2 regions of the Geobacillus sp. Y412MC52 genome follow, and region 1 is predicted to be linked to the other one. Evidence: a T-box and tRNA genes for the amino acid it is inferred to sense, from the RefSeq annotation. Region 1 holds a T-box; the other holds one or more tRNA genes.

Region 1 (7,568 bases):
CGCCGGCGCTTGGCGGAATGGCTTGCATTCCCGCTTGAGCGATGGGTATGTTGCGAACAAGTGCATGGTGCCGACATTCAGAAAGTGACGAAAAGTGACCGGGGGAACGGGGCGCAAGATTTCGCCACGGCGGTTCCAGGGGTCGATGGGTTGTATACAGACGAGGCGGGGGTATTGCTCGCGCTTTGTTTTGCCGATTGTGTGCCCATTTATTTTGTGGCGCCATCTGCTGGGTTAGTCGGCCTTGCTCATGCCGGGTGGCGGGGAACGGCGGGCGGCATCGCTGGTCACATGGTGCGGCTTTGGCAAACGCGCGAACACATCGCGCCGAGCGACATCTATGTTGCCATCGGACCTGCCATCGGTCCGTGCTGTTATACGGTTGACGACCGGGTCGTGGACAGTCTGCGCCCGACGCTTCCTCCGGAAAGCCCGTTGCCATGGCGGGAAACAAGCCCAGGGCAATATGCGCTCGACTTAAAGGAAGCCAACCGGCTCCAGTTGCTCGCGGCTGGCGTTCCGAACAGCCATATTTATGTGTCGGAACGCTGTACAAGCTGTGAGGAAGCGTTGTTTTTTTCCCACCGCCGCGACCGCGGAACGACCGGAAGGATGTTGGCGTTCATTGGCCGAAGGGAGGAATGGACATGACGGTGCGCGACAACTTGGCGGCCATTCGCCGAGAAATCGAGGCGGCCTGCGCCCGCGTCGGCCGCGATCCAGCCGGCGTGCGCATCGTGGCGGTCACCAAATATGTGGATGCAAAGCGGGCGCTCGAGGTGCTTGACGCCGGCATTGCCGACCTCGGCGAAAACCGCTCCGACCAATTGATTGAAAAGCATGCACGGATCGGAAATCAAGCGACGTGGCATTTCATTGGGACGCTTCAGTCGCGCAAAGTCAAAGACATTATTGATAAAGTCGATTACATTCATTCGCTCGACCGTCTGTCGCTCGCGAAAGAAATCGAAAAGCGGGCGGTGCGGCCGGTAAAATGTTTTGTTCAAGTGAACGTATCGGGCGAAGCGACCAAACACGGGCTCGCCCCCGAAGAAACGATTCCGTTTATTGAACAGCTTCGCGCCTTTTCGCGCATCGAAGTCGTCGGATTGATGACGATGGCGCCGCATACCGGCGACGAAGCGATATTGCGCGCTTGCTTTCGCCAATTGCGGATGCTGAAGGAACGCGTTCAGGCGTTGGGAATGGCCCATGCGCCATGCACCGAACTGTCAATGGGCATGTCAAACGACTACACGATCGCCATCGAGGAAGGAGCGACGTTTGTGCGCATCGGCAGCGCGCTTGTCGGATCATTGTAGGAGGTGAAACCGGATGGGGTTGATGAAAAAATTTCGCGATTATTTTTTAGAAGAAGACTACGAAGACTATGATGAAGAATATGAAGCGCCGCAGCCGGAAGAGGAGGCGCCGCCGAAGACGGCAGGCAAGGCGAACGTCGTCAGCCTGCAAAGCGTGCAAAAATCGGCGAAAGTCGTGCTTGCTGAGCCGCGGGTGTATGCGGAGGCGCAGGAGATCGCCGACCATTTGAAAAGCCGGCGCGCGGTCATCGTCAACTTGCAGCGCATTCAGCATGAGCAGGCCAAGCGGATCGTCGACTTTTTAAGCGGCACGGTGTACGCCATTGGCGGCGACATTCAGCAAGTCGGCACAAAAATTTTTTTATGCACCCCGGAAAACGTCGACGTCAGCGGCTCGATTTCGCTCGACGGCGAGGATGACAGACCGATGAAGAGGTGGTAGCCGTTGGATTATGTACTCACGTTTTTGACGACAGTGATTCAAGTGTACTCGTATGCGCTGATCATTTATATTTTAATGTCGTGGTTTCCCAATGCGCGCGAAACGCGGTTCGGACAGATGCTTGCCGCCATTTGCGAGCCGTATTTGGAGCCGTTTCGGCGCGTCATTCCGCCGCTTGGCATCATTGACGTCTCCCCAATCGTCGCGTTTATCGTTCTTGAATTCGCGACGAGAGGGCTTCATGCCCTATTCGACATTCTTCAGTCGCAGTTTTAGCTTCGTTTTGCGCGCACGGCGCCGCCGCTCTCCGTCCGGCAGGCAAAAAGGCGGAAGGGCGGAACTCGCAGAGAGGAATCCATTGTGGGTTCCTTTCTTCCATGAAAGCAAGGTGACGTCGAGTGGAGCTGTATCAGCATTTTCGCAAAGAGGAACATCCGTTCATTGATCAAGTGCTCGAGTGGAAGGAGATGGTGAGCCGTCAGTACGCTCCGAAGCTGACCGATTTTCTCGATCCGCGTGAGCAGCAAATCGTGCAAAGCATCACTGGCGGCGATGGAGACGTGCGCGTGTTTTTTTTCGGAGGCGCCCCGTTTGTCGAGCGGAAGCGGGCGTTTCTCGCTCCGCCGTATATCGACCCTGAGGAAGAGGATTATGGCATTGTGCTGTTTGCCGTCCGCTATCCGGCGAAATTCGTTTCCCTTGAACATCGCGACGTGTTGGGGGCGCTGATGTCGCTTGGCTTGCGGCGCGGCAAGTTTGGCGATATTCTCGTTTTGGATGGGGAAATTCAGTTTTTTGTTGCTGCTGAAGTCGCCGACTACGTCCGCTTGCATGTCGAAACGATCGGCAAAGCTCCGGTTGCGCTTGAGCCGCTGCCGTTGTCGGCTGCCATGCCGCTTGCCGAAACGTGGGAGGAAGGAACGGTCACGGTGTCTTCTCTAAGGCTCGATGCTGTGCTCGCTCAGGCGTTTCGCCTTGCGAGGGAGAAAGCGCGTGCGCTTGTTGAAAGCGGGCTTGTCAAAGTCAACTGGAAGGTGGTGGACAAGCCGGATTTCCTCTGCGGACCGGGCGATGTCCTGTCGGCGCGCGGTTTTGGCCGCTGCAAGCTGTTTTCGGTGGAAGGGCCGACGAAAAAAGAGCGCTGGCTCGTTCAGATCGGCCGACAAAAATAAGCAAATGACGGCAGGAAATCGGCAAACCGTGTCGAATGAAAGTGAAGAAAAGGAATGATGGAGACGGAGGTGGCCGTTGTGCCGTTGACGCCATTGGATATTCACAACAAGGAATTCAGCCGCGGGTTTCGCGGGTACGATGAAGACGAAGTGAACGAGTTCCTCGATCAAGTCATTAAAGACTATGAAATGCTCATCCGTGAAAAAAAGCAGCTGGAAGAGAAAGTGGCCGAACTGACGGAAAAGCTGAACTACTTTGCGAACATTGAGGAGACGCTCAACAAGTCGATTCTTGTCGCTCAAGAAGCAGCGGAAGAAGTGAAGCGGAATGCGCAAAAAGAGGCGAAGCTGATCATTAAAGAGGCGGAAAAAAACGCCGAGCGCATCATCAGCGATGCATTGGCGAAATCGCGGAAAATCGCCCTCGAGATCGAGGAGCTGAAGCGGCAGTCGAAAGTGTTCCGCGCCCGTTTCCGCATGCTTGTCGAGGCGCAGCTTGATATGATCAACAGCCGCGATTGGGACGAGTTGATGGAGTATGAGGCGCCGGATTTGGAAGAAGGGGCGAGAGAACCGCTGTCACAGCCTTGACGAACCGAAGACGTTTCGGTTATAATAATTGGCAAAAATCGCCGCATCAGCCGCCGTGGGAGGCGGTTGGCTTTTTTCAGGATGAATAGCGAAATAGCCATCGACGATGAAAGGGACAGTAGCTCTTGTACGACCGGTCGCAGCGAGCCGGGGATGGTGGAAGCCTGGCATCGGCGCAAGAGTGAACATCACCCTGGAGTTCCATGCCGAACATCAAGTAGGCCATGGCGCGTCATTCCCGTTACGAATGAAAAGTGGGCTGTGCGTCGTTTGCATGGCCAAGAAGGGTGGTACCGCGAGACCGTTCTCGTCCCTTGCCGGGGGAGAACGGTTTTTTTATTTGGAATCTATCGTTCGAAGGAGGAGCAAGGATGGATTACAAAGAGACGCTGCTTATGCCGCAAACCGAGTTCCCGATGCGCGGCAACTTGCCGAAGCGGGAGCCGGAAATGCAAAAAAAATGGGAGGAAATGGACATTTACCGGAAAGTGCAGGAGCGGACGAAAGGACGTCCGCTGTTTGTCCTGCATGACGGCCCGCCGTATGCCAACGGCGACATTCATATGGGCCATGCGCTGAACAAAATTTTAAAAGATATCATCGTCCGCTACAAATCGATGAACGGCTATTGCGCGCCGTACGTGCCGGGCTGGGATACGCACGGACTGCCGATCGAAACGGCGCTCGCGAAGCAAGGCGTCGACCGCAAATCGATGAGCGTCGCCGAGTTCCGCAAGCGGTGCGAGCAATATGCGTATGAACAAATCGACAACCAGCGCCGGCAGTTCAAGCGGCTCGGCGTGCGCGGCGACTGGGACAACCCGTACATTACGCTCAAACCGGAGTACGAAGCCCAGCAAATTAAAGTATTTGGCGAAATGGCGAAAAAAGGGCTCATCTACAAAGGGTTGAAGCCGGTCTATTGGTCCCCGTCAAGCGAATCGGCGCTCGCCGAAGCGGAAATCGAATATAAAGACAAGCGTTCGCCGTCGATTTATGTCGCCTTCCCGGTGAAAGACGGCAAAGGCGTGCTTGAGGGCGATGAGCGAATCGTCATTTGGACGACGACGCCGTGGACGATTCCGGCGAACTTGGCGATCGCGGTTCATCCGGATTTGGATTACCATGTTGTCGATGTCAGCGGAAAACGGTATGTCGTCGCTGCCGCCTTGGCGGAATCGGTGGCGAAAGAAATCGGTTGGGACGCATGGTCGGTCGTCAAAACGGTCAAAGGAAAAGAGCTTGAATACGTCGTGGCGAAACATCCGTTTTATGAGCGCGACTCGCTTGTCGTCTGCGGCGAACACGTCACGACCGACGCCGGCACCGGTTGCGTCCATACGGCGCCGGGCCACGGGGAAGACGACTTTCTCGTCGGGCAAAAATACGGGCTTCCGGTCCTTTGCCCGGTTGATGAGCGCGGCTACATGACCGAGGAAGCGCCGGGATTTGAGGGGATGTTTTACGAAGACGCCAACAAGGCGATTACACAGAAGCTTGAGGAAGTCGGCGCTTTGTTGAAGCTCGGGTTTATCACCCACTCGTATCCGCACGACTGGCGGACAAAGCAGCCGACGATTTTCCGAGCGACAACGCAATGGTTTGCGTCGATCGATAAAATCCGCAACGAGCTGCTTCAGGCGATTAAAGAAACGAAATGGATTCCGGAGTGGGGGGAAATCCGCATCCACAACATGGTGCGCGACCGCGGCGACTGGTGCATTTCCCGCCAACGCGCCTGGGGGGTGCCGATTCCGGTCTTTTACGGCGAAAACGGCGAACCGATCATCACCGATGAGACGATTGAGCATGTGTCGAACCTGTTCCGCCAATACGGGTCGAACGTCTGGTTTGAACGAGAGGCGAAAGACTTGCTGCCGGAAGGATTCACCCATCCGTCGAGCCCGAACGGCATCTTTACGAAAGAAACGGACATTATGGATGTCTGGTTTGACTCCGGTTCGTCGCACCAAGCCGTGTTGGTCGAACGCGACGATCTCATGCGTCCGGCTGATTTGTACTTGGAAGGGTCCGACCAATATCGCGGCTGGTTCAACTCATCGCTGTCCACCGCCGTTGCCGTCACCGGCAAAGCGCCGTATAAAGGCGTGTTGAGCCACGGCTTTGTCTTGGACGGCGAAGGGCGGAAAATGAGCAAGTCGCTCGGCAACGTCGTCGTGCCGGCGAAAGTGATGGAACAGTTCGGCGCCGACATTTTGCGGCTTTGGGTCGCTTCGGTTGACTACCAAGCGGACGTGCGCATCTCCGACCATATTTTAAAACAAGTGTCGGAAGTGTACCGGAAAATCCGCAACACGTTCCGGTTTATGCTCGGCAACTTGTTCGATTTTGACCCGAACCAAAACGCCGTGCCGATTGGGGAGCTTGGCGAAGTCGACCGCTATATGCTGGCGAAGTTGAACAAGCTGATCGCCAAAGTGAAAAAGGCCTATGACAGCTACGATTTCGCCGCGGTTTACCATGAGATGAACCATTTCTGCACCGTCGAGCTGAGCGCGTTTTACTTGGATATGGCGAAAGACATTTTGTACATCGAAGCGGCCGACTCGCGCGCCCGCCGCGCCGTGCAGACGGTGCTGTATGAAACGGTCGTCGCGTTGGCGAAGCTCATCGCGCCGATTTTGCCGCATACCGCCGATGAAGTGTGGGAGCATATCCCGAATCGAAGAGAAAACGTCGAAAGCGTCCAGCTCACCGATATGCCGGAGCCGATCGCGATCGACGGCGAAGAAGCGCTGCTGGCGAAATGGGATGCGTTTATGGACGTGCGCGATGACATGTTAAAAGCGCTCGAGAACGCGCGCAATGAAAAAGTGATCGGCAAATCGCTGACCGCGAGCGTCATCGTCTACCCGAAAGACGAGGCGCGGAAGCTATTGGCGTCGCTTGATGCCGACTTGCGCCAGCTTCTCATCGTTTCCGCCTTTTCGATCGCCGATGAGCCGTATGACGCCGCGCCGGCCGAAGCCGAGCGGCTCGACCACGTGGCCGTCCTCGTCCGCCCGGCGGAAGGCGAGACGTGCGAGCGGTGCTGGACGGTGACTCCAGCTGTCGGACAAGATCCGTCCCACCCGACGCTTTGCCCGCGCTGCGCACATATCGTGAATGAACATTATTCAGCGTAACGAAAAGCGGCAGGTTGCCTTGGGGCGGCCTTGCCGCTTCATTTGTTTGCCATGGCGAATTATGCTACAATGCAAAAAGGATGAATGAGAAGGACAGGGGGACTTGGCACGGTGGCATACTATTGGATTGCAGCGGCGGTCGTCATCCTCGATCAATGGACGAAATGGCTTGTCGTCCGCTATATGCGGCTTGGGGAAAGCATCCCGATCATTGACAATGTGCTCTATATTACGTCACACCGCAATCGCGGCGCGGCGTGGGGCATGCTCGAAGGGCAGTTTTGGCTCTTTTATTTGATTACGGTTATTGTCGTGGCGGCGATCGTGATCTACATTCGCCGCCTGAAGCCTTCTGAACGCCTGGCGGGCGTAGGGCTTGGGCTGATGCTCGGCGGGGCGATTGGCAATTTTCTCGACCGCGTCTTTCGCAAGGAAGTGGTCGATTTCATCCACGCGTACATCGGCACGTACAGTTTTCCGGTGTTCAACGTGGCTGACTCGGCGCTGACGGTCGGCGTCATCTTGCTGTTTGTCCATATGTTTTTTTTCGCGACACCAGAGAAAGGGAATGAGTAGATGGACACGATCACATTTCACATTGAAGACGAATATGACGGCGAACGAATTGATAAAGTGATCGCGGCGTTAAATGAGGAATGGTCGCGTTCACAAGTGCAGCAATGGATCAAAAACGGGCTTGTGACCGTGAACGGCCAAACGGTGAAGGCGAACTACAAATGCGAGGCGGGCGACTCGGTCGCCGTCTCACCGCCGGAGCCGGAGCCGCTTCATGTCGAGCCGGAGCCGATTCCGCTGGACATTTATTATGAGGATGAGGATGTCCTTGTCGTCAACAAGCCGCGCGGCATGGTCGTCCATCCGGCGCCCGGGCATA
Region 2 (7,568 bases), 530 kb from region 1:
CAACCACGCGCGCAACTGTTTTTTCATGCTGCTTTCCACCACTTTCGTTTTTGTTACTACCTTATGTGGGGAAGCTGCGTTTTTTTCCCTATTCCTTTGCCTCAGCCAACAGTTTCAGTCCTTTTTCAATCTCAGCGATCACATCGGCATCCGCCTCCGTTTGCCGCGCGGCCTCCAAATAAGGCTTAGCGCTTGGATCCCCGATTTTCCCGAGCGCCCACGCCGCCGTCCCGCGGATGACTGGACGGCTATCCTCTTTCAACAAACGCAGTAAGTGCGGCACCGCGGTTTGGTCTTTGTAATGGGCGAGCGCCAGAATGGCATTGCGCTGAATCGGCTTTTTCCCACGCCATGAACCCGCCATGGCCCCAAATGTTTCTTTAAATTCACGGTTGCTCATCTGAAGCAGCGGGATGAGTTTCGGCTTTACCGCTTCCGGATCCGGCTCGAATTCTGGATGCAAATGAAAGTCTTTCCCCTTATTTTCCGGGCAGACTTGCTGGCATGTATCGCAGCCGTACAGCCGGTTCCCGATTTTCTCCCGAAACTCGTCGGCCAAAAAGCCTTTCGTTTGCGTTAAAAAGGAAAGGCACCGGTGTGCGTTCAGTTGTCCCCCTTGTACAAGCGCCCCGGTCGGGCAGGCATCAATGCATTTCGTGCACGTGCCGCATCGGTTTTCAACCGGTTCATCAGGGGGAAATGGAATATTCGTAATCATTTCTCCCAAATACACATACGATCCAAACTCCGGTGTAATAATAGAGCAGTTCTTGCCGCTCCAACCGATCCCTGCCCGTTCCGCCACCGCCCGATCGGCGAGCTCTCCGGTATCCACCATCGAGCGAACGCGGGCATGGGGCACTTTGGCCAGCAAAAACTCCTCGAGCTGCTGCAAACGTTCCCGCAACACATCGTGGTAGTCCTTTCCCCATGAAGCGCGGCAAAAAACGCCGCGCCGTTCCGTCTTTGTCCCCCGCGGCGCATTTTTCATTTTGGACGGATAGGCAAGAGCAATGGCAATGATCGATTTTGCTTCCGGAAGAAGCAATGAAGGATTCGTCCGTTTCTCAATATCTGGTTCCTCAAAACCGGACTGATAGCCGAGCTCCTGCTGGCGGCGCAGCCGTTCCTTTAATTCAACAAACGGATCAGCGCTCGCAAATCCGATTTTATCAATGCCGATTGACCGACTATACTCAATGACTTCCCTCTTTAATGCCATAACATCCATCGTTTTCCCTCCTTTCGTCATATATGGTAAAATGAAATCCGAGGTGATCAAGATGAAATTCGTGATATCAGAACAACTAAAGCAACGCCTTCCTTCTGGTAAATTCGGCGTCATCCGCTATCATCATATCGAGGTCAGCGATTCACCGCAAATGTTAAGGGGGCGGCTTGAGCTGTTTCAAGAATCTCTTTACATCGAGCTGCAGGAAAAGTCGATTGCCGACATTCCTGAGATGGTCGAATGGCGCCGTACTTTCAAACAAATCGGAACGGACCCAAGCCGCTATCGACCGTCAAGTGAAAGCCTGTACCGACGCATCCAGAAAAAAAGCTTCATTCCGCCTATCCATTCAGCGGCAGACATAAACAACTTTTTTTCACTCTATTATAAAATTCCACTCGGCATCTATGATCTAGACCGCATCAACGGGACAGTGACGCTCACGATCGGCACGGAACAAGATGAATACATCGCGTTAAACGGCCGCACAGTCAACTTTGCCAACAAACTCGTCAGCAAAGATGAACGAGGGCCGTTTGGCAGTCCGATCGTCGATTCGGAGCGGACCGCCGTGACGAGAGAAACGAAAAACGCTTTGCAAATCGTTTACTTTCTCCCATCAACGCCAGAAGAAACCGCCAAGCGCCAGCTTCAAGCCATCCAAACGATGTTTGTGCAAATTCATGGCGGCGAAGCCGACGCCCAATTGTTCGTTTGATCTTCCCCCCCCCCCACTTTCCTGCCGTTGGAAACGGGGGACTCCCTCCCTACTTGAACGCTCTCCCACCTACGCTCACGCGTGGAAGTGGGGGTCTTCTCGGTTTAGGGTGATAAATAAAAAAACGCAATGCCTCGTTCTTTAACGAAACGAAACACTGCGTTGTCCCCAACCATCATAGACATAATTTTAAAGCTAACGAGAGACATTATAACAGACTTCCACACGCATCGCAAGAAAAAAACGCAAAAATCGACAAAAGAAATTGTACAAAAGGGCACCAGAATCTCTGGTGCCAGCAACCAGTGACCCGTACGGGATTCGAACCCGTGTTACCGCCGTGAAAGGGCGGTGTCTTAACCACTTGACCAACGGGCCATTATGGCGGAGAAGGCGGGATTTGAACCCGCGCGCCGCAAAACTGCGACCTAACGGTTTAGCAAACCGTCCCCTTCAGCCACTTGGGTACTTCTCCGTAACATGGCTCCGCAAGTAGGATTCGAACCTACGACCTACCGGTTAACAGCCGGTTGCTCTACCGCTGAGCTATTGCGGAATGATGAATAACTATATGTTATGCACATCTTCCAAATGTGCTCGTTGCCTCTTCCTCTGCCAGCTAATTCAAGGAAGCGAGATGCGTCGAGGCAACTCGCAGCGAATTCGAAGATGTGAAGCTCGTCGCTCCGCTTTTGCTTTGGAACGATGGGGCATTGTTCGCCCATTATTATAGCGAATAGCCAAAAAACATTCAATGGAAAATAATGGGCCTAAGTGGACTTGAACCACCGACCTCACGCTTATCAGGCGTGCGCTCTGACCAGCTGAGCTATAGGCCCGTCAAAAGCGGGTGATGGGAATCGAACCCACGACATCAGCTTGGAAGGCTGAGGTTTTACCACTAAACTACACCCGCATAATTTTTGATGAAACACCCATCACAATCTTTCATGCCCCTTCCTCTGCCAGCCGATTCAAAGAAGCTGGATGCGTCGGGGCAACTCGAAGCGGATTCGATGATGCAGATGCTCGTGGCTGAGGTTTTACCACTAAACTACACACGCAAATATAGAATATAATGAAAAGGGCGACTAGTGGGAATCGAACCCACGCATGCCAGAGCCACAATCTGGTGCGTTAACCACTTCGCCATAGTCGCCTCGATCTGGTGCCGGCTGCAGGACTTGAACCCGCAACCTACTGATTACAAGTCAGTTGCTCTACCAATTGAGCTAAGCCGGCACATTTAAAATTAGCTAGTGACTCATGTTGTCTGCCTGGTTGTGCCTCTTCCTCTGCAAGTTGATTCGAGGAAGCGGAGTGCGTCGAGGCAACTCGCAGCCAATTCGATGATGCCGATGCTCGTCTCTACCAATTGAGCTAAGCCGACATATTTAGTAATGAAACAGTGACTCCTATTATGCTGAACTGTGCCTCTTCCTCTCCCAGCTAATTCGAGGAAGTCAAATGCTCGGTGTCCCTTCCTCTGCAAGCTTATTCAAAGAAGTGGGATGCGTCGGGACAACTCGCAGCAGATTCGACGATGCGAATGCTCGTCTCTACCAATTGAGCTAAGCCGGCATGATTTTAAAGTGCATGGCGGAGGAGGAGGGATTCGAACCCCCGCGCGCCTTGCGACGCCTCTCGGTTTTCAAGACCGACCCCTTCAACCACTTGGGTACTCCTCCAAAAAAGCAACAATAATAATGGTGGACCTTGTAGGACTCGAACCTACGACCGGACGGTTATGAGCCGTCTGCTCTAACCAGCTGAGCTAAAGGTCCGATAATGGTGGCGGTGGAGGGGATCGAACCCCCGACCTCACGGGTATGAACCGTACGCTCTAGCCAGCTGAGCTACACCGCCAAATTTAAGTCAAAAGGTGGAGCCTATCGGGATCGAACCGATGACCTCCTGCTTGCAAAGCAGGCGCTCTCCCAGCTGAGCTAAGGCCCCATGATAAATCGGGAAGACAGGATTTGAACCTGCGACCTCACGGACCCGAACCGTGTGCTCTACCAAGCTGAGCTACTTCCCGACAAAACGCGCTCGAGAGGATTCGAACCCCTAACCTTCTGATCCGTAGTCAGATGCTCTATCCAATTGAGCTACGAGCGCACAAGTGCCGAGGGCCGGACTCGAACCGGCACGGTAGTTACCTACCCCAGGATTTTAAGTCCTGTGCGTCTGCCAATTCCGCCACCCCGGCGGAAGTGGAGCGGAAGACGGGGCTCGAACCCGCGACCCCCACCTTGGCAAGGTGGTGTTCTACCGCTGAACTACTTCCGCAAGACGATGAGCCATGGAGGACTCGAACCTCCGACCCTCTGATTAAAAGTCAGATGCTCTACCTACTGAGCTAATGGCTCATGGGTTCAATAACACTCCGAGACAACGATGTCCCTTCCTCTACTAGCATATTCGAAGATGTCAGATGCGTCGGGACAACTCGAAGCCAACTCGATGATGTAAAGCTCGTTGCTCTACCTACTGAGCTAATGGCTCATGGGTTCAATAACACTCCGAGACAACGATGTCCCTTCCTCTACTAGCATATTCGAAGATGTCAGATGCGTCGGGACAACTCGAAGCGAACTCGAAGATGTAACGCTCGTTACTGAGCTAATGGCTCGCGGTTGCCGCCTTAATGGCTTAAGGGGTTATTAAGGAATAAGAATGCCGGCTGCAGGACTTGAACCCGCAACCTACTGATTACAAGTCAGTTGCTCTACCAATTGAGCTAAGCCGGCACATTTAAAATTAGTTAGTGACTCATGTTGTCTGCCTGGTTGTGCCTCTTCCTCTTCAAGCTCATTCAAGGAAGACATGTCTGTGAACTACTCCCACTTAGCTTTGCATGAAGCGGGAACCTTCTTTCGGAACTATGATAAAAATGGTGGCTCGGGACGGAATCGAACCGCCGACACAAGGATTTTCAGTCCTTTGCTCTACCGACTGAGCTACCGAGCCATATTAAGTTCTACGCTGCTTTACTTGTGCTACATTGTGCCTCTTCCTCTGCCAGCGGATTCGAAGATGCTGGATGCGTCGAGGCAACTCGAAGCGAATTCGATGAAGCGGATGCTCGTCTCTACCGACTGAGCTACCGAGCCGTATCTTATTTTTCCCTTGTTCGTTGATGACTTTTGTGTCCCTTCCTCTACTAGCCCATTCGAAGAAGCCAGATGCGTCGGGACAACTCGCAGCAGATTCGACGATGCGGATGCTCGTCTCTACCGACTGAGCTACCGAGCCATATTTTTTCATCTTTCACAATTTTGAAAGAATGGCGGTCCCGACGGGACTCGAACCCGCGATCTCCTGCGTGACAGGCAGGCATGTTAACCACTACACTACGGGACCAATTTTGGTTGCGGGGGCAGGATTTGAACCTGCGACCTTCGGGTTATGAGCCCGACGAGCTACCGGACTGCTCCACCCCGCGATGATGAGAAAGTAAGTTGATTTTCACAATGCTTTTAGTGTTGTTGTTCGTTGCCTCTTCCTCTACAAGCTGATTCAAAGACGCCGAATGCGTCGAGGCAACTCGAAGCGGATTCGATGAAGCAAAGGCTCGTTGCTCCACCCCGCGATGATGAGAAAGCAAGTCAGCTTTTATATTAAGATGGTGGAGGATGACGGGATCGAACCGCCGACCCCTTGCTTGTAAGGCAAGTGCTCTCCCAGCTGAGCTAATCCTCCACGAAATCGCCTAGCAGCGACCTACTCTTGCAGGGGCGCTGGCCCCAACTACCATCGGCGCTGGAGGGCTTAACTTCCGTGTTCGGGATGGGAACGGGTGTTTCCCCTCCGCCATAGCCACTAGGCAATAGTTATCATCTTGGACAGTAATTATTATATCCATCCTGTTGGATTTGTCAACAGGATGTTCATTCCTTCAAAACTAGATAACCGTCGGAAGAAGCCGCTCGCCTGCGCTTTTCGCATTGTCCAGCTCCGGCTCGCCGCCGCTCGGGGTCAAATAACCTTCGCCTTCGGGATGTGAACATCCCTGCAGGCGAAGAACATTTGCCCGTCGCGGCGACCCGCTCGCCTGCGCTTTTCTTGGTTAAGCCCTCGATCGATTAGTATCCGTCAGCTCCACGTGTCGCCACGCTTCCACCTCGGACCTATCGACCTCGTCATCTTCGAGGGATCTTACCCGCTTCACGCGGTGGGAAATCTCATCTTGAGGGGGGCTTCACGCTTAGATGCTTTCAGCGCTTATCCCGTCCGCACATAGCTACCCAGCGGTGCCCCTGGCGGGACAACTGGTACACCAGCGGTGCGTCCATCCCGGTCCTCTCGTACTAAGGACAGCTCCTCTCAAATTTCCTCCGCCCGCGACGGATAGGGACCGAACTGTCTCACGACGTTCTGAACCCAGCTCGCGTACCGCTTTAATGGGCGAACAGCCCAACCCTTGGGACCGACTACAGCCCCAGGATGCGATGAGCCGACATCGAGGTGCCAAACCTCCCCGTCGATGTGGACTCTTGGGGGAGATCAGCCTGTTATCCCCGGGGTAGCTTTTATCCGTTGAGCGATGGCCCTTCCATGCGGAACCACCGGATCACTAAGCCCGACTTTCGTCCCTGCTCGACCTGTCCGTCTCGCAGTCAAGCTCCCTTGTGCCTTTGCACTCTCCGAATGATTTCCAACCATTCTGAGGGAACCTTTGGGCGCCTCCGTTACCTTTTGGGAGGCGACCGCCCCAGTCAAACTGCCCACCTGACACTGTCTCCCACCCCGTTAAGGGGTGCGGGTTAGAATTTCAATACCGCCAGGGTGGTATCCCACCGTCGCCTCCACCGAAGCTGGCGCTCCGGCTTCCCAGGCTCCCACCTATCCTGTACAAGCGATACCAAAATTCCATATCAGGCTACAGTAAAGCTCCACGGGGTCTTTCCGTCCTGTCGCGGGTAACCTGCATCTTCACAGGTAGTATAATTTCACCGGGTCTCTCGTTGAGACAGCGCCCAAGTCGTTACACCTTTCGTGCGGGTCGGAACTTACCCGACAAGGAATTTCGCTACCTTAGGACCGTTATAGTTACGGCCGCCGTTTACTGGGGCTTCGGTTCGCACCTTCGCTTCCGCTAAGCGCTCCCCTTAACCTTCCAGCACCGGGCAGGTGTCAGCCCCTATACGTCGCCTTTCGGCTTCGCAGAGACCTGTGTTTTTGATAAACAGTCGCTTGGGCCTTTTCACTGCGGCTCTTCAGGGCTCTTCACCCCAAAGAGCACCCCTTCTCCCGAAGTTACGGGGTCATTTTGCCGAGTTCCTTAACGAGAGTTCTCCCGCGCGCCTTAGGATTCTCTCCTCGCCTACCTGTGTCGGTTTGCGGTACGGGCACCTCTTCCCTCGCTAGAGGCTTTTCTTGGCAGTGTGAAATCGGGGACTTCCGGATCCATCCGTCGCCGTCACCGCTTGGCCTTATGATCCGCGGATTTGCCTGCGGATCAGCCTCACGGCTTGGACAGGCTCTTCCAGCCGCCTGCTCGCCCTATCCTCCTGCGTCCCCCCATCGCTCAAACGGGAAGAAGGTGGTACAGGAATCTCAACCTGTTGTCCATCACCTACGCCTTTCGGCCTCGGCTTAGGTCCCGACTAACCCTGA

The links. The T-box of region 1 lies ahead of ileS (isoleucine--tRNA ligase). A T-box ahead of a tRNA ligase gene usually reads a tRNA of that ligase, here a tRNA-Ile.
Region 2: it encodes a tRNA-Ile, which carries the amino acid that the T-box ahead of ileS (isoleucine--tRNA ligase) is inferred to sense. The anticodon was not compared.

What each region holds. Positions count from the first base shown of each region.
Region 1 is NC_014915.1:1,063,056-1,070,623, forward strand. Features, by position in the region: gene pgeF (peptidoglycan editing factor PgeF) at 1-651, shown strand, start outside; gene GYMC52_RS05390 (YggS family pyridoxal phosphate-dependent enzyme) at 648-1,322, shown strand; gene GYMC52_RS05395 (cell division protein SepF) at 1,336-1,764, shown strand; gene GYMC52_RS05400 (YggT family protein) at 1,768-2,040, shown strand; gene GYMC52_RS05405 (RNA-binding protein) at 2,163-2,936, shown strand; gene GYMC52_RS05410 (DivIVA domain-containing protein) at 3,015-3,527, shown strand; T-box leader at 3,625-3,845, shown strand; gene ileS (isoleucine--tRNA ligase) at 3,899-6,673, shown strand; gene lspA (signal peptidase II) at 6,758-7,249, shown strand; gene GYMC52_RS05425 (RluA family pseudouridine synthase) at 7,250-7,568, shown strand, end outside.
Region 2 is NC_014915.1:531,201-538,768, reverse strand. Features, by position in the region: gene GYMC52_RS02795 (amidase domain-containing protein) at 1-27, opposite strand, end outside; gene queG (tRNA epoxyqueuosine(34) reductase QueG) at 89-1,231, opposite strand; gene GYMC52_RS02785 (B3/B4 domain-containing protein) at 1,284-1,949, shown strand; tRNA gene GYMC52_RS02780 (tRNA-Glu) at 2,256-2,327, opposite strand; tRNA gene GYMC52_RS02775 (tRNA-Ser) at 2,332-2,424, opposite strand; tRNA gene GYMC52_RS02770 (tRNA-Asn) at 2,431-2,505, opposite strand; tRNA gene GYMC52_RS02765 (tRNA-Ile) at 2,715-2,788, opposite strand; tRNA gene GYMC52_RS02760 (tRNA-Gly) at 2,795-2,865, opposite strand; tRNA gene GYMC52_RS02755 (tRNA-His) at 3,036-3,108, opposite strand; tRNA gene GYMC52_RS02750 (tRNA-Thr) at 3,116-3,191, opposite strand; tRNA gene GYMC52_RS02745 (tRNA-Ser) at 3,547-3,637, opposite strand; tRNA gene GYMC52_RS02740 (tRNA-Ile) at 3,657-3,733, opposite strand; tRNA gene GYMC52_RS02735 (tRNA-Met) at 3,739-3,815, opposite strand; tRNA gene GYMC52_RS02730 (tRNA-Ala) at 3,833-3,905, opposite strand; tRNA gene GYMC52_RS02725 (tRNA-Pro) at 3,914-3,987, opposite strand; tRNA gene GYMC52_RS02720 (tRNA-Arg) at 3,994-4,067, opposite strand; tRNA gene GYMC52_RS02715 (tRNA-Leu) at 4,073-4,158, opposite strand; tRNA gene GYMC52_RS02710 (tRNA-Gly) at 4,164-4,238, opposite strand; tRNA gene GYMC52_RS02705 (tRNA-Lys) at 4,246-4,318, opposite strand; tRNA gene GYMC52_RS02700 (tRNA-Thr) at 4,627-4,699, opposite strand; tRNA gene GYMC52_RS02695 (tRNA-Phe) at 4,844-4,919, opposite strand; tRNA gene GYMC52_RS02690 (tRNA-Asp) at 5,237-5,312, opposite strand; tRNA gene GYMC52_RS02685 (tRNA-Met) at 5,318-5,394, opposite strand; tRNA gene GYMC52_RS02680 (tRNA-Val) at 5,576-5,651, opposite strand; rRNA gene rrf (5S ribosomal RNA) at 5,660-5,776, opposite strand; rRNA gene GYMC52_RS02665 (23S ribosomal RNA) at 6,015-7,568, opposite strand, start outside.